DNA from 2 places in the Phytohabitans houttuyneae genome. Region 2 is predicted to be linked to the other one. Evidence: riboswitches for the same ligand, from Rfam matches in the RefSeq annotation. Region 2 holds a riboswitch; the other holds the start of a gene.

Region 1 (6,900 bases), on a different contig from region 2:
GACGCCAAGGTGCTCGCCGGCGGGCAGAGCCTGATCCCCGTACTGCGGCTGCGCCTCGCCGCACCGACCGTCCTCGTCGACCTCGGCGGGGTGGGCGACCTGCGCGGCGTACGCGACGACGGCGACGCCCTGGTCATCGGCGCCACCACCCGCCACGCCGACCTCGTGCGCGACCCGCTGGTGGCCGAGCACGCACCGCTGCTCGCCCAGGCGGCGGCGATGGTCGGCGACCGGCAGGTGCGCCACCTGGGCACCCTCGGCGGCTCGCTCTCGCACGCCGACCCGGCCGGCGACCTGCCGGGCGTGGCGGTGGCGCTGGACGCGTCGTTCGAGATCGCCGGCCCGGGTGGGCGGCGCACCGTGGGTGCGGGGGAGTTCTTCGTGGACTTCCTCACCACCGCGCTGGCACCCGACGAGGTGCTCGTCTCGGTGCGGGTGCCGAAGCTTCCGGGCTGGACGACGCACTACGAGAAGTTCACCCGGGTGGCACAGGCGTGGGCGATCTGCGGCGTGGCCGCGGCGGTGCGGCGCGAAAACGGCAGCATCGCCGAGGCGCGGGTGGCGCTCACCAACATGGGCGCCACGCCACTGCGGGCCGGCGGCGTGGAGCAGGCACTCGCCGGCGCGTCGGCCACTGTGGACGCGGTGGCGTCGGCCGCCGGCCGGGCCGCGGAGGGCACCGACCCACCCTCCGACGTCTTCGCCTCCGCCGAATACCGGGGACACCTGGTGACCGTGTTGACGAAGCGGGCGGTGCTCGCGGCCGGGGGTATCGGGTGAGCGGGCTCGGAGGGCCGGCCGCCGGCCGACGCCGGACCGGAAAGGGAGCAGCATGAAGCTCGACCATTCCTTCACCGTGCCGGTCCCCGTCGAAGAGGCGTGGAGTGTGCTGCTGGACGTGCCGCGGGTCGCACCGTGCATGCCGGGCGCCACGCTGAAGGACTTCGACGGGGAGCAGTTCGACGGCACGGTGAAGGTGAAGGTCGGGCCGATTGTGCTCACGTACACCGGAAAGGGTCGCTTCGTCGAGCGCGACGAGGCGGCCCGCCGCGTGGTGGTCGAGGCCACCGGCCGGGACACCCGCGCCGCCGGCACCGCCGCTGCGACGGTCACGGCCACACTCCTGCCCGACGGCGACGGCACCCGCGTCGAGGTGTCGACCGACCTGACGGTGACCGGCAAACCGGCGCAGTTCGGCCGCGGCATGCTCGCCGACGTGGGCGGGCGCCTGATCGGCCAGTTCGCCGACTGCCTCGCGGGCAAGCTGTCCGAGGTGCCCGACCCGCCGGCTGAGGAGGCCGCGCCCCCGGACCCGGCCTCCGCCGTGGTGGCGCCGGAGACGCAGCCGGAGGCCGAGATCGAGCCGATCGACGTGCTCAAGCTGTCGGTGGGCACGGCCGCCGCCCGCTACGCGGGGCTGATCGCACTGAGCGCCGGCGCCGCGGTCCTCACCTGGCTCGTGATCCGCGCGATCCGCCGCTGAGGCTGGTTCGTTCGCGCGAGGCAGTACGCGGATCCGCCCCGTCAGGGGCGGATCCGCACCACGATCTGAGCTTTGGGGCCGAGGTGGGCGATCCGTCCACAGCAGAACGGCGTCGCAGGGAAGGATGCGCGCTCGAAGTCTCTACAGATCTGTCGTAGCCGGCCGCCCGGGGCGATCTGGACCGCACTGGCTCCTTGATCGGCGTCGACAAGAGGGCCCCACGGAGCGGATCGTGGTCGGTTGCGGCCCCTGGAGAGCAGATCGACCTCACCCTCCGCGGTCGCTCAGCTCAACCCAGGAGCCCGCTCCGGCAGATCTTGGCAAGTTAGCGTCGAAATAACGCGCTAACTCACCAAGATTCGAGGCTGACACCGACCCCAACTGATCGACAGTCACAGACTGCGACGACGGTGCCGAACTGCGGGCTGACTCGCGCACTCCCGGCGCCTGGCGACCGCGGAGGGTGAGGCCGCGGGAGCAACGGTCTAGACCACGGCGGACGTCGCGGTAGCCCGGATCTCTTTGGGTTGGATCTTTCAAGGTCGTGGGGTCCGGACCAGAGCTAGAGCGTGTACTCCAGGGTGTATGCGTGGCCACCGTCGGCGTCGACGGTGATCTGGCCGGTGCCGCGGATGGTGCGGAGGTCGCCGGTGCCGGAGTCGGGCACGATGGCCCAGTGCAGTGCCTGGCCGGCGTCCGCGTCGGCGGTGGCACTGTGGTGCAGGACGAACGTGCCGGTCCGCCCGCCGGCCGTGCCGCTGAAGCGCTCGAACCCCACGTAGGCCGCGGAGGTCTCGACCTGCGTCGTGCACATCAGGATGCGGGTGCTGCTCGTGCCGGTCAGGTCACCGGTGAAGGTCTTCGTCACCGTCGCCTGCGCCAGCGTCGCGCCCTCGGCCTCGGCCTCGTCGAAGGTTTCCTGGTCCCAGCCGTCGATGGTGAACGTGCCCTTGGCGTACTCCGTCATGTGCCACAGCATGCCGCACGACCCTGACAACCGGTGTCAGGTAGGGCGCTCGCGTTTGGGTAGTTTGGCGAGCACCGCGTCGTACGAGCCGTCGACCGCCTCGCGGATCTCGTCGTCGGGGATCTTGCCGCCGATGCGGAGGGAGTTCCACCCGGAGCGGCCGATGTAGGCCGACGCCGACGCGTCCTCGGGGTAGCGGAGCAGCCACTCGTCGGCGACCTCGCGGTTGGGCCCGCACTTGACGCCGACGCCCTCGCCGGACCCGAGGAACGCGAAGATCTTGCTGCCGACCTTCACCACGACGTCGCCCTCCCAGGGCTCGTCCTGCCACGCACCCGGCTTGGCCAGGCAGTACGCCAGCAGCTCATCCCACGTCATGCCCCTCAGGCTATGAGAAGACCGACGCCGAGGGTGACCGTGCCGGCGGCGAGGGCGGCCGCGCCGAGCCAGAGGACCCAGAAGAAGCGGTTGGGCTGGGTGATGCCGCGCCCGGCGGAGGAGGCGAAGAAGCCGCCCGACATGAGGATCGCGGCCGCCGGAACGCCGAGGCGCGCGACCCAGTCGGCCGCGCCGCTCAAGGTGGTGGCGTCGGCGAGCACCTGGCAGATCAGGCCGAGCGTCACGAGCACCCCGGCGTGGGCGTGGCCGGCCCGCGCGAACGCCTTCTGGAAGTCGGTCATCGGCACCTGGCCGCGGACGATCTTCGTCATGAACCAGCCGCCGAACTCGATCGTCACGATCGTGATCAGCAGCACGCCGGCGACGTACCGGCTTTCGTCGCTCAGCAACATGATCTTGTCCCATCTCGATCTAGCCACTGTCTAGTTACGGGCCGACCATAGCACGGGCGCCGGAGGTACGGTAGGCCGATGGTGACCGCGGACGACATCCGCGCGGTGGCGCTCTCGCTCCCGCGCGCGTACGAGGCGATGGTGCGCGACCGCGTGAAGTTCCGGGTCGGCCAGATCGTTTTCGTGGCGCTCTCCCGGGACGAGACCGAGATGGGCTTCGGCTACCCGAAGGAGGAGCGCGCCGCGCTGATCGCTGCCGAGCCGGACAAGTTCTTCATGCCGATCAAGTCGGACGAGCGCTACAACTGGGTGCAGGTCTGGCTCGCGAAGATCGACGAGGCGGAGATGCGCGAGCTCGTCACCGACGCCTGGCGGATGTGCGTGCCCAAGAAGGTCATCGCGGAGTACGAGGCGTCACTGCGCTGACTCGCCCAGCTCCTGAAAGATCGTCAGCTGCAGGTGGGCCGGGCCGTCGACGCGGGCGTTGAGCGAGTCCCACGGGGTGCGCCGCGGCTCGGCGATCACCTCGAGGCCCGCCTCGGCGGCCCGCGCGGTCGCCGCCGCCGAGTCCTCCACCTCGAAGGCCACCCGCACGTGCCCGGCCACCCGGCGCCCCACCTCGACGTCGTCGATGTACTCGGCGTAGGACGGCTCGATCAGCTCCAGCGTCGCCCGGCCCGCCTCCAGGATCGTGACCCGCCCGTCCCCGTCAGGGCGGTGGTAGGTCGCCTGCTCGGTCAGCCCGAGCACGTCGCGGTAGAAGCGGAGCGCGGCCTCGTAGTCGTCGGCCGTCACGGCCAGTCGCAGCTGTCGCACAGTCATGATCTCAGTGTGCCTTCCACCGCGGCGCCGGGAAGGCCAGTGCCCGAAGAGCGGGCGGCATCGGCGCCACGCCGGGACCGCCGGCGCGCACCCACTCGGCGATGCGCGACTCCACGTCGCCGTCGAGCACGGTGCCCAGCCACACCGGGCGGGCGCCACCGCGCCGCGCCTCGGGTGCGGGCTGCACGACGACCACGTTGGACTCGCCGCAGACGTTGAGGCAGCCGCTGGTCCGCACCCGATGGTGGTGGCCCGCCGCGGCGCGCAGGCGACCCACCTGGCCGTCGTGGTCGACGCCCGGGTGTTTGCGGGCGGTGCCGCAGCAGCAGCCGCGGCACACCGTGACCGTGACCGCGCTCACGCCGGCGCGGGCGCCGCGACCGTGCGGGGCGTCAGCAGCAGGCCGAAGCCCAGCCCCAGCACCGTCCACAGTGTCGCCAGCTCGCCCAGCGACGCCAGCCGGAAGTCCCACAGCAGGGCGGCCGGGATGTCCGAGGGCACGCTGTCGGGGCTGGCCGGCCACGTCATGAGCAGCGCGATGTATCCGACGGCGGCGACCGACACCGCGAGCGCCGCGCGGTGGGCCGGCGGCCACGGGCGGGCGGCCAAGCGGTCGTGCACGAGGAAGGCGAGCCACGTCACGGCGACCGCGGCCGCGATCAGCGTCAGGTACTGCACGGTGCGCTCGGTGACGGTGTCCGGGTCGCCGACGCCGGGCGGGTTTGGCGGGTACTTGAGCGCGGGCAGCAGCACGACCGTCGTGAAGCCGATCAACGCCAGCAGCGCCGACCGTCCAAAGTCGGTGGTGGCCGGCAGCCGGTGCCGCACCCGGGCGAAGACCACGCCCACCACGAGCGCGAGGCACACGGCGACGGCGACCGCCGCGAGCATGCCGCCGAACACCTGTGTCGCGCGGCCGAAGACCGGCTCCTCATGCGCTCCCGCTCCGGAACGGGTCTCCTCGATCACGAGCGCCTTGTCGATCTGCGGCTCGACGACGAGCAGCGCGACGAGCGCGGCGGCCACGCCGGCGAACAGCCCGGCCAGAGCCGCCCGGCGCAGCACGGCGCCGAGGGTGAGGGAGGACATGGCGCTAGTGGCAGGGAACGCCGAGCGCGTGCCGCCCGTCGTGTGTGAACTCGTGGATCTGCTCCGCGAACGCTGTGCCGTTGAGCTGCAACAACACGAACACCGCGAGCAGTGCGAACGCCACGAGCAGCCAAGCGGCGACGGGCACGCGGATCTGGGTGACGGATGCGGTGGGTGGCGAGGGTGCGGCCATGCCAGGTGTTCCTCTCGTCCATGCCTCGTGGCGATGCGGTCCAACTGCCACGGCCGGTCTCCTGGCTCCCGGATCAACGCGCTCCCACGACCTTCCCAGACCGTCGCCGGTCCAGTGGTGCAGCGGGGGAGCACTCCCCGGTCACAGTGGCGAGGACCACGCCGGAATCTCACCGGCTTCCCGAGCACCGTGGCGTGGGCAGCGTAACTCCGGACAGGTGTTTGACGCCAGCCCTCCGGCTGGGCCAGCATGGCCGGCATGCCCGCGGCCTACCCGTTCTCCGCGATCGTCGGCCTCGCCGACCTGCGGCTCGCACTGCTGCTCACCGCCGTCAACCCGGCGATCGGCGGCGTGCTCGTCCGCGGCGAGAAGGGCACCGCGAAGTCGACAGTCGTGCGCGCGCTCGCCGCGCTGCTGCCCGAGATCGACGCGGTCCGCGGCTGCCGCTTCGCCTGTGATCCGGCCGCGCCCGACGCCGAGTGCCCCGACGGGCCGCACGCCGCCGACCCGCCGGTCACCCGGCGCCGATCGTCCCTTGTGGAGCTTCCGGTGGGCGCGACGGAGGACCGCGTGGTCGGTACGCTCGACATCCAGCGCGCGCTCGCCGACGGCGTAAAGGCTTACGAGCCAGGGATTCTGGCCACCGCCCACCGTGGACTGCTCTATGTGGACGAGGTCAACCTCCTTCCCGACCACCTGGTCGACCTGCTGCTCGACGCGGCGGCGATGGGCCGCGCGCACGTGGAGCGGGACGGTGTGTCGGTCAAGCACGCGGCGCGCTTCCTGCTCGTCGGCACGATGAACCCGGAGGAGGGCGAGCCGCGCCCGCAGCTCGTCGACCGCTTCGGCCTCGTGGTGTCGGTGACCTCGCCGGACGAGCCCGCGCCGCGGGCCGAGGTGGTGCGGCGGCGCCTGGCGTACGACGCGGACCCGGACGGCTTCGCCGCGCGCTGGGCGGCCGAGGATGCCGAGCTGGCCGGGCGGATCGTGGCCGCGCGGGAGAGGCTGGCTTCGGTGCGGCTGCCGGACGGCGAGCTGGACCGGATCGCCCGCATCTGCTTGGCGTACGGAGTGGACGGCCTGCGCGCCGACATCGTCGTGGCGCGGGCGGCGCTGACGCTCGCGGCGTGGCACGGGCGGGACGAGGTGAGCGCCGGCGACATCCGGGACGCCGCCCGGCTGGCGCTGCCGCACCGGCGCCGCCGCGACCCGCTCGACCCGCCCGGCACCGACGAGGAGCGGCTGGAGGAAACACTGTCCAATGAGGACCCGCAGCCGGAGCCGGACCCGCCGGGCGGCCGTGGCACGCGGTCCGATGAGGACGGTGAGGACAGTGCGGGCGATGACGCGGCGGAGCAGGCGGCCGCCGCGCCCGGACAGCCGTACCGGCCGCGTGTGCTGACGCTGCCCAAGACCGGGGAGCGGGCACACGCGGGCCGGCGCTCACTCGCGTACGCCCGGCGCGGCCGCGTGGTCGGCGCGCGCCTGCCGCAGGGCGCCGGTGCGCCGCACCTGCCCGCCACGCTGCTGGCGGCGGCCGCGCGGGGCAGCCGCA
Region 2 (6,900 bases):
GATCGAGCAAGCTCACTGACACGCCTCGCAGGTCTCGGGGTTTTCCAGGGAGCAGGCCACGGCCTCGGTCGGGAGGGTGACCGCCACGGTCGCCTGCTGGATCCGGGTCGCCGGCCGCGACCGCAGGTAGTAGGTGGTCTTCAGGCCGGATTTCCAGGCGTGCAGGTACATCGAGGAGAGCTTGCCGATCGTCGGCGCGCTCATGAACAGGTTCAGCGACTGGGACTGGTCCACGTACGGCGCCCGGGCCGAGGCCAGGTCGATCAGGGCCCGCTGCGGCAGCTCCCACGCGGTGCGGAACAGGTCGCGCACGTCCTGCGGCAGGTCGGCGATGCCCTGCACGGAACCCTCGGCCCGCTTGATCTGCTCCCGGATCGGTGCGGTCCACAGGCCGCGGGCCTTCAGCTCCCGTACCAGATAGGTGTTGATCTGAAGGAACTCGCCCGACATCGTCTCGCGTTTGAAGAGGTTGGACACCTGCGGCTCGATGCACTCGTAGCAGCCGGCGATCGACGCGATCGTCGCCGTCGGCGCGATCGCCACCAGCAGCGAGTTGCGCAGGCCGTGCGCGGCGACCCGCTCCCGCAGGGCCGCCCAGCGCTCCGTCTGGGTCGGCTCCACGCCCCACAGGTCCGGGTGCAGCGCGCCGCCGGCCGCGCGGGTCTGCGGGTACGCCGGGTGCGGCCCGTGCTCCTCGGCGAGCCCGGCCGAGGTCTCCAGCGCGGTCAGGAAGATCTCCTCCTGTACCCGCGTGGACAGCTCCCGCGCCGGCGCCGAGTCGAACGGCAGGCGCAGCGTGAAGAACGCGTCCTGCAACCCCATCAGGCCGAGCCCGACCGGACGCCACCGCGGGTTCGACGCGGCGGCCTGCGCGCTCGGGTAGTAGTTGAGGTCGATCACCCGGTCGAGGAAGACGACCGCGGTGGCGACGGTCGCGCGCAGCTTCTCCCAGTCGACGCCGTCGGCCGTGACGTGCGCACCGAGGTTGATCGAGCCGAGGTTGCAGACCGCGGTCTCGTCGTCGCTGTTGACCTCGAGGATCTCGGTGCACAGGTTCGACAGGTGGATGGTGTTGCCCGGCTCGCCGGTCTGGTTGGACAGCCGGTTCGACGGGTCCTTGAACGTCATCCAGCCGTTGCCGGTCTGCGCGAGCGTGCGCATCATCCGCCCGTACAGGTCGCGCGCCTTGACCGTCTTGACGGCCTTCTTCTCCGCGGCCCGGTACGCCTCGTCGAACTCCTCACCCCACAGGTCCGGCAGCTCCGGCGCGTCCGACGGGTCGACCAGCGACCACTCGCCGTCCGCCTCGACCCGGCGCATGAACTCGTCCGGTATCCAGTTGGCGAGGTTCAGGTTGTGGGTGCGCCGCGCCTCCTCGCCGGTGTTGTCCCGCAGCTCCAGAAACTCCTCGATGTCCGGGTGCCACGGCTCCAGGTACACGCACGCCGCGCCCTTGCGCCGGCCGCCCTGGTTGACCGCTGCCACGCCGGCGTCGAGCGTCTTGAGGAACGGCACGATCCCGTTCGACCTGCCGTTGGTGCCGCGGATGAGCGCGCCGCGCCCGCGGATGCGGCTCCAGGAGATCCCGATGCCGCCGGAAAACTTCGACAGCCGCGCCACCTGGTGGTACCGCTCGTAGATCGAGTCCAGCTCGTCGCGCGGCGAGTCCACCAGGAAGCACGAGGACATCTGGGTGTGCCGGGTGCCGGAGTTGAAGAGGGTCGGCGAGCTCGGCAGGTACGCCAGGCTCGACATCAGCCGGTAGAAGCCGATCGCCTCGGCCGGCGTCCGCGACAGGCCGCAGGCCACCCGCAGCAGCCAGTACTGCGGCGTCTCCACGACAAGGCGGGTCTGCGGGTGGCGCAGCAGGTAGCGGTCGGCGACGGTGCGCAGCCCGAAGTACTCGAAGCGCAGGTCGCCGGCCAGGTCGACGGCGTCGTCGAGCTTGCGCGCGTTGCGGGAGACGAAACCGGCCACGCCGTCGCCGATCAGGCCCAGCCCGTGCGCGTACCGGACGCACTGGCTGAAGCTGGCCACCCCCTGGCCGCGCACCTCCTTGTCCACATAGGACGACAGCAGCCGCGCCGCCAGCTTCGAGTACTGCGGCTCCTCGCCGATCAGCTCGGCGGCCGTCTGGATCGACAGCTTGTCCAGCTCGGCCGTCGTAGCACCGTCGTACAGCCCGCTGATCGTCTTGGTGGCCACCCGCAGCGGATCGACCTCGTCCAGGTCGGCGACCCACCGCTCCACCGCCCGGACGATCTTGTTGACGTCGACCGGCTCGGTGTCGCCGTTGCGCTTGCGGACCTGCATGTTCCCCCTCCTCGCACCCGGTTGCCCAGGTCGGCGGACGCGCAGGAGAACGCCACCGGTCACGGTGCGTGGCGCACCGCCCCGGCTGTGGCGCAGACCGTCCCGCGCGGCCTTCGACCACCGCACGCCCGGTGGCGTGCGGCGCGCTGGCAGGTCTTCGGACTCGCGGGCGCGACCCGGAGGTCACCTACTGGCCGTCGCTTCCCAGACCCGAAGGTCCAGTGCCATATGACGGCGGTCGTTCCCACTCACCGCTGCGGGGCAGTCCCGGACTCGCACCGGGGTTCCCTCTTGCCTCGACCCTCCACACGGAACGGCCGAACCAGCTGCGAGCGACACCATATATGGGTACCGCACGGAAAAGCCAACACCACATGATGTGCCGGCGTGTCGGGCGTGTCACCGGCGGCCGGTCGCCTCCCAGGCCTGCCGCAGCCGGTCGACCATCGCGGCGAGCGTCCGCGGCGGATAGTTGAACCCCACCCGCACGTACGAGTCGTGCGCGCCGGTCGGGTCGGTCGCCGCGCCGGCCACCACCTCCACCCCGTGGCGCAGGGCCACCTGTGCGAACGCGACCGAGTCCGCGCCCGGCAGCTCGATCCACAGTGACGATCCGGCCGCCGGGCTCCGCCACCGCCACGCCGGCAGGCTCTCGGCAAGCGCCGCCTCGAGAAAGTCCCGGCGCTCGCGCAACGCCGCCTCGCGCTCCGCGGTCAGCGCGTCCAGCCGGGGCAGCAGGCGGGCGGCGAGCGCCTGGTCGAGCACCGGCGAGCCGAGGTCGGCCAGCGCCTTGAGCCGGGCGAGGCGGGCGGCCACGTCGGCCGGCGCGCGTACCCAGCCGATCCGCAGGCCCGCCCACACCGGCTTGGTCAGCGAGCCCAGCGTCAGCGTCACCCCCGGGCTGAACGCCGCGACCGGCAACGGATCGAGGCCGGGGTCGGGGCTGTCCTCCAGCACCGGTACGCCGTGCCGGGCGGCGAGGTCGGCCACCTGCCGCCGCCGGGGCGCGGACATCGTGACGCCGGTCGGGTTGTGCGCGTTCGGCATCACGTAGACGAGGTCGGGGCGGTGCTCGGGCAGTGCCCGCGCCAGCAGGTCGGGCCGGATGCCCTCGTCGTCCAGGGGCACCCCGACAAGGCGCACCCCGGCGGCCCGGAGCGCGTCGAGGCAGCCTGGCCAGCTCGGCGACTCGACCACCACCGTGCTGCCGCGGGTCAGCAGCAGCTGGGTGACCAGGGCGATCGCCTGGCTCGCCCCGGTGGTCACGACGAGCTGGTCGGCGGTGGTGGCGAGGCCCGCGGCGGCGTACCGGGCGGCAATCGCCTCGCGCAGCCGCGGCAGGCCACGCGGGTGGTAGCCGGACTCCCCCAGCACCTGCGCCAGGTCCTCGCGCACCAGCCCGTGCAGCTCCTCGGTGAGCAGGTCCAGCCCGGGAGCCGTCACGTTGCCCAACGAGATCATCTCGCCCGGCGTGTCGATCAGCCGCTGCACGATCGCGGTCGCCGTACCGCCGTGCACGCGCCCCGTGCGCTCCGGCGCCACCCCGCGGCGGACCCTTGTGCCGCTGCCCTGCCGGCTGTCCACAATGGACTCGGCGCGCAGGTCGTCGTACGCGGACACCACGGTGGCGCGGCTGACCGCGAGCGCCTTGGCCAGGTCTCGCTCGGAGGGGAGCCGGTCGCCGGCGACCAGGTTGCCCTGCGCCACGGCGTCGCGGACGGCGGCGGAGAGCCGCTGGTACATCGGGCCGGGCCGGTCGGCCCAGTCGCCGAGCACCTCCAGCAGCTCAGGCGCCGCCCACAACCGGTCCACTTCCGCCTCCAATGGCCCGGGTGACCCTCCTCGATCTTCCGAAGACTACTGGTCAGGACCTTCACCGCCCTGCCGCAGGAGGAGAAATGACCAGCCGGATGATCGCCTTCACGCTCGCCTCGCTGACGCTCATCGCGATACCGGGACCGAACATGATCTTCATCGTCACCCGGACCGCCGCGCAGGGGCTCCGCGCGGGGCTCGCGTCGGCGCTCGGCGTCGAGGCCGGCACACTGCTGCACATCGCGCTCGCCGGTATCGGGGTGGCCGCGCTCGTGGCCGCCTCGCCGGTCGCCTTCACCGTGGTCAAGTACGCCGGCGTCGGCTACCTGGTCTACCTCGGCGTACAGGCGCTGCGCAGCAAGGCCGGGCCCGGCACCGAGACCGTGCGGCCGGCCTCGCCCGCCCGGCTCTTCCTGGACGGCGCGCTCATCAACGCGCTCAACCCGAAGGTCGTGCTGTTCTTCCTGGCGTTCCTGCCCCAGTTCGTCCGCTCGGAGAGCGAGCTGCCGCTGTTCGGCGCGGTCCTCTTCGCGCTGGCGTTGGCCGCCGACATCACCTACTGCCTGGCCGCCAACGCGATCGGCCCGTGGCTGCGCCGCCGGGCGTCCGGGAACCGCGTGGTCGCCTCGATCTACTTCGGTCTCGGCCTGTTCACCGTCCTGGCCGGCTGACCTATGCGGTCGCGCTGCTGGTTCGGTCTCGGCCTGTCACCGTTCCGGCCGGGCAGACCGGGCGCGGCCGCGTTTGCCCGGCATCGCGGCGGGAATCCAGCGCCGCAGGGCTGGCAGGACCTGTGCGCGCAGGACGCCCTCACCGGCGGCAGGCCACTGGCCGCCCGCATCGGCGAGGTGCCGGTGCTGGTCACCCGCACCGACGCCGGGATGACCGCGATGATCGCGCACTGCGGCCACCAGACCGGCCCACTCGCCGACGGCGAACTGACCACAGTGGACGGCGCCGACTGCATGGTCTGCCCGTGGCACGGCAGCACCTTCAGGCTCACCGACGGCGCCGTCGTGCACGGTCCCGCCGCCACCGGCCAGCCGCTCCTGCGCACCCGCGTGGTCGCCGGCCGCGTACAGGCGACCCCGCCCTAAAAATGCATGGTTGTCGATCGGTGCTGGCGCTACCCTGCGTTCCATGGCCGTGGGTGTGGTGCCGCGATCGCGGCGCGGCGGTCGGGCCCTGCTCCCCCTCGGTCTGCTCTTCTTCGCGATCGGCGTCTCCGGCGCGGTGGTCGAGCCGTTCCGCGCGCTGTTTCTGAGCACGGCGGTCCGGGCCAGCCCGGTCCAGCTGACGGTCTTCCTGATCGTCGCGCCGCTGTCCGGCGTGGTCGCGGCGACGCTGGTCGGCCGGTTGTCCGACCGGCGCGCGATCCGGCGAGAGCTGCTGGTCGCCACGTCCGTGGCGGGCCTGGTCGGAATGGGCCTGACCGCTTTCGTGCGCGACTACTGGGCGCTGCTCGCGCTGACGGCGACGGCGACCGCGCTGGCCGGCGCGCTGTTTCCGCAGGCGCTCGCCTACGCCCGGCAACACCTGACCCGCGGCGGCGCCAGCGCGGCGATGGGCATCAGTACACTTCGGACGGTCTTTTCGGCGTCCTGGGTCGCCGGGCCGCCGCTCGCCGCCATCCTGCTGCGGGCCGGCGGTTTCGCCTCCATCTTCGTCGCGGCCGCCGCGATGTACGTGGTCGCGGCGCTCATCGCCGTGCTCCTTCTGCACAAAGTGGACGCTCCACTGTCGACGGCAGGACCGGCGCCCGATCTCGCCGGCACGCCATCGGCCTCCCGCTCGACGCTGTTGAGGACCGCGGCGGCGTTCACGCTCCTGCAGTGCCCGATGACCCTGTGCGTGCAGGCGTTGCCGCTGTACATCGACGCCGACCTGGGCGGCGACGCGACCGACGCGGGCCTGATCCTCGGCCTGTGCGCCGCGCTGGAGATCCCGCTCATGCTCAGCCTCGGCGTGCTGGCGAGCCGGATCCGGATCCGCGTGCTGGTGCTCGCCGGGGCGGGCTGCGGTGTCGCGTACTACGCGTTCGCCACGATCACGCCGTCGGTCTGGGCGCTGGGTGGCGCCCAGATCCTCAACGCGGCTTTCATCGCGGCGGTGGCCGGCCTCGGCATCTCCTACATGCAGGACATGCTGCCGGAGCAGCCCGGGCGGGTGACGACGCTGTTCATCAACTCGTTCCCGGTCGGCGCGATGCTGGCCGGTCCGCTGTTCGGCCTGTCCCAGCGCTTCGGCTACCGGTACGCGTTCCTCATCGCCTCGGCCCTGTGCCTCGCCGGCCTGCTCGTCCTGCTGGCGACCGACCCGCGCGGCCGCTCCAGGCTCAGTTCCCCACGCCCAAGCTCGCCATGAACGCGGCCGGGTACCGGTCACCGCGCGCCGAGCCCGCCGGTACCGCCTTCTCTATCTCGGCGAGGTCGTCACCGGTGAGGCGCAGCTGCGCCGCGGGCAGCGCCTCGGCCAGCCGCGCGCGGGTGCGCGCGCCGACCAGCGGCACGATCTCGTCGCCCTGCGCGGCGACCCAGGCGATGGCGAGCTGCGCGACGGTGCAGTCCTTCGCCTCGGCGACCCGGCGTAGCGCGTCCACGAGCGCGAGGTTGTGCGTCACGTTGTCGCCGGTGAACCGGGGGCTGATGCCGCGCATGTCGCCGGGGCCGGCCACCCGGCCGGCGGCCCAGTGGCCCGAGATGAGGCCGCGGCTGAGCACGCCGTACGCGGTCAGGCCGATGCCGAGCTCCCGCAGCGTGGGCAGGACGTCCG

Evidence for each region. Region 2 has a riboswitch for cobalamin ahead of Phou_RS31030 (ribonucleoside-diphosphate reductase subunit alpha). Riboswitches for the same ligand answer to the same signal wherever they lie in the genome.
Region 1: another riboswitch for cobalamin. It lies ahead of Phou_RS04380 (CbtB domain-containing protein); the one in region 2 lies ahead of Phou_RS31030 (ribonucleoside-diphosphate reductase subunit alpha).

The regions. Positions count from the first base shown of each region.
Region 1 is NZ_BLPF01000001.1:940,605-947,504, reverse strand. Features, by position in the region: gene Phou_RS04425 (FAD binding domain-containing protein) at 1-780, shown strand, start outside; gene Phou_RS04420 (SRPBCC family protein) at 833-1,483, shown strand; gene Phou_RS04415 (DUF3224 domain-containing protein) at 2,046-2,450, opposite strand; gene Phou_RS04410 (MmcQ/YjbR family DNA-binding protein) at 2,487-2,828, opposite strand; gene Phou_RS04405 (hypothetical protein) at 2,834-3,241, opposite strand; gene Phou_RS04400 (MmcQ/YjbR family DNA-binding protein) at 3,320-3,667, shown strand; gene Phou_RS04395 (VOC family protein) at 3,656-4,063, opposite strand; gene Phou_RS04390 (hypothetical protein) at 4,068-4,424, opposite strand; gene Phou_RS04385 (CbtA family protein) at 4,421-5,152, opposite strand; gene Phou_RS04380 (CbtB domain-containing protein) at 5,157-5,345, opposite strand; cobalamin riboswitch at 5,380-5,552, opposite strand; gene Phou_RS04375 (VWA domain-containing protein) at 5,604-6,900, shown strand, end outside.
Region 2 is NZ_BLPF01000002.1:1,732,161-1,739,060, reverse strand. Features, by position in the region: gene Phou_RS31030 (ribonucleoside-diphosphate reductase subunit alpha) at 13-2,313, opposite strand; cobalamin riboswitch at 2,445-2,655, opposite strand; gene Phou_RS31025 (aminotransferase-like domain-containing protein) at 2,713-4,125, opposite strand; gene Phou_RS31020 (LysE family translocator) at 4,212-4,799, shown strand; gene Phou_RS31015 (Rieske (2Fe-2S) protein) at 4,803-5,225, shown strand; gene Phou_RS31010 (sugar efflux transporter) at 5,269-6,492, shown strand; gene Phou_RS31005 (aldo/keto reductase) at 6,464-6,900, opposite strand, start outside.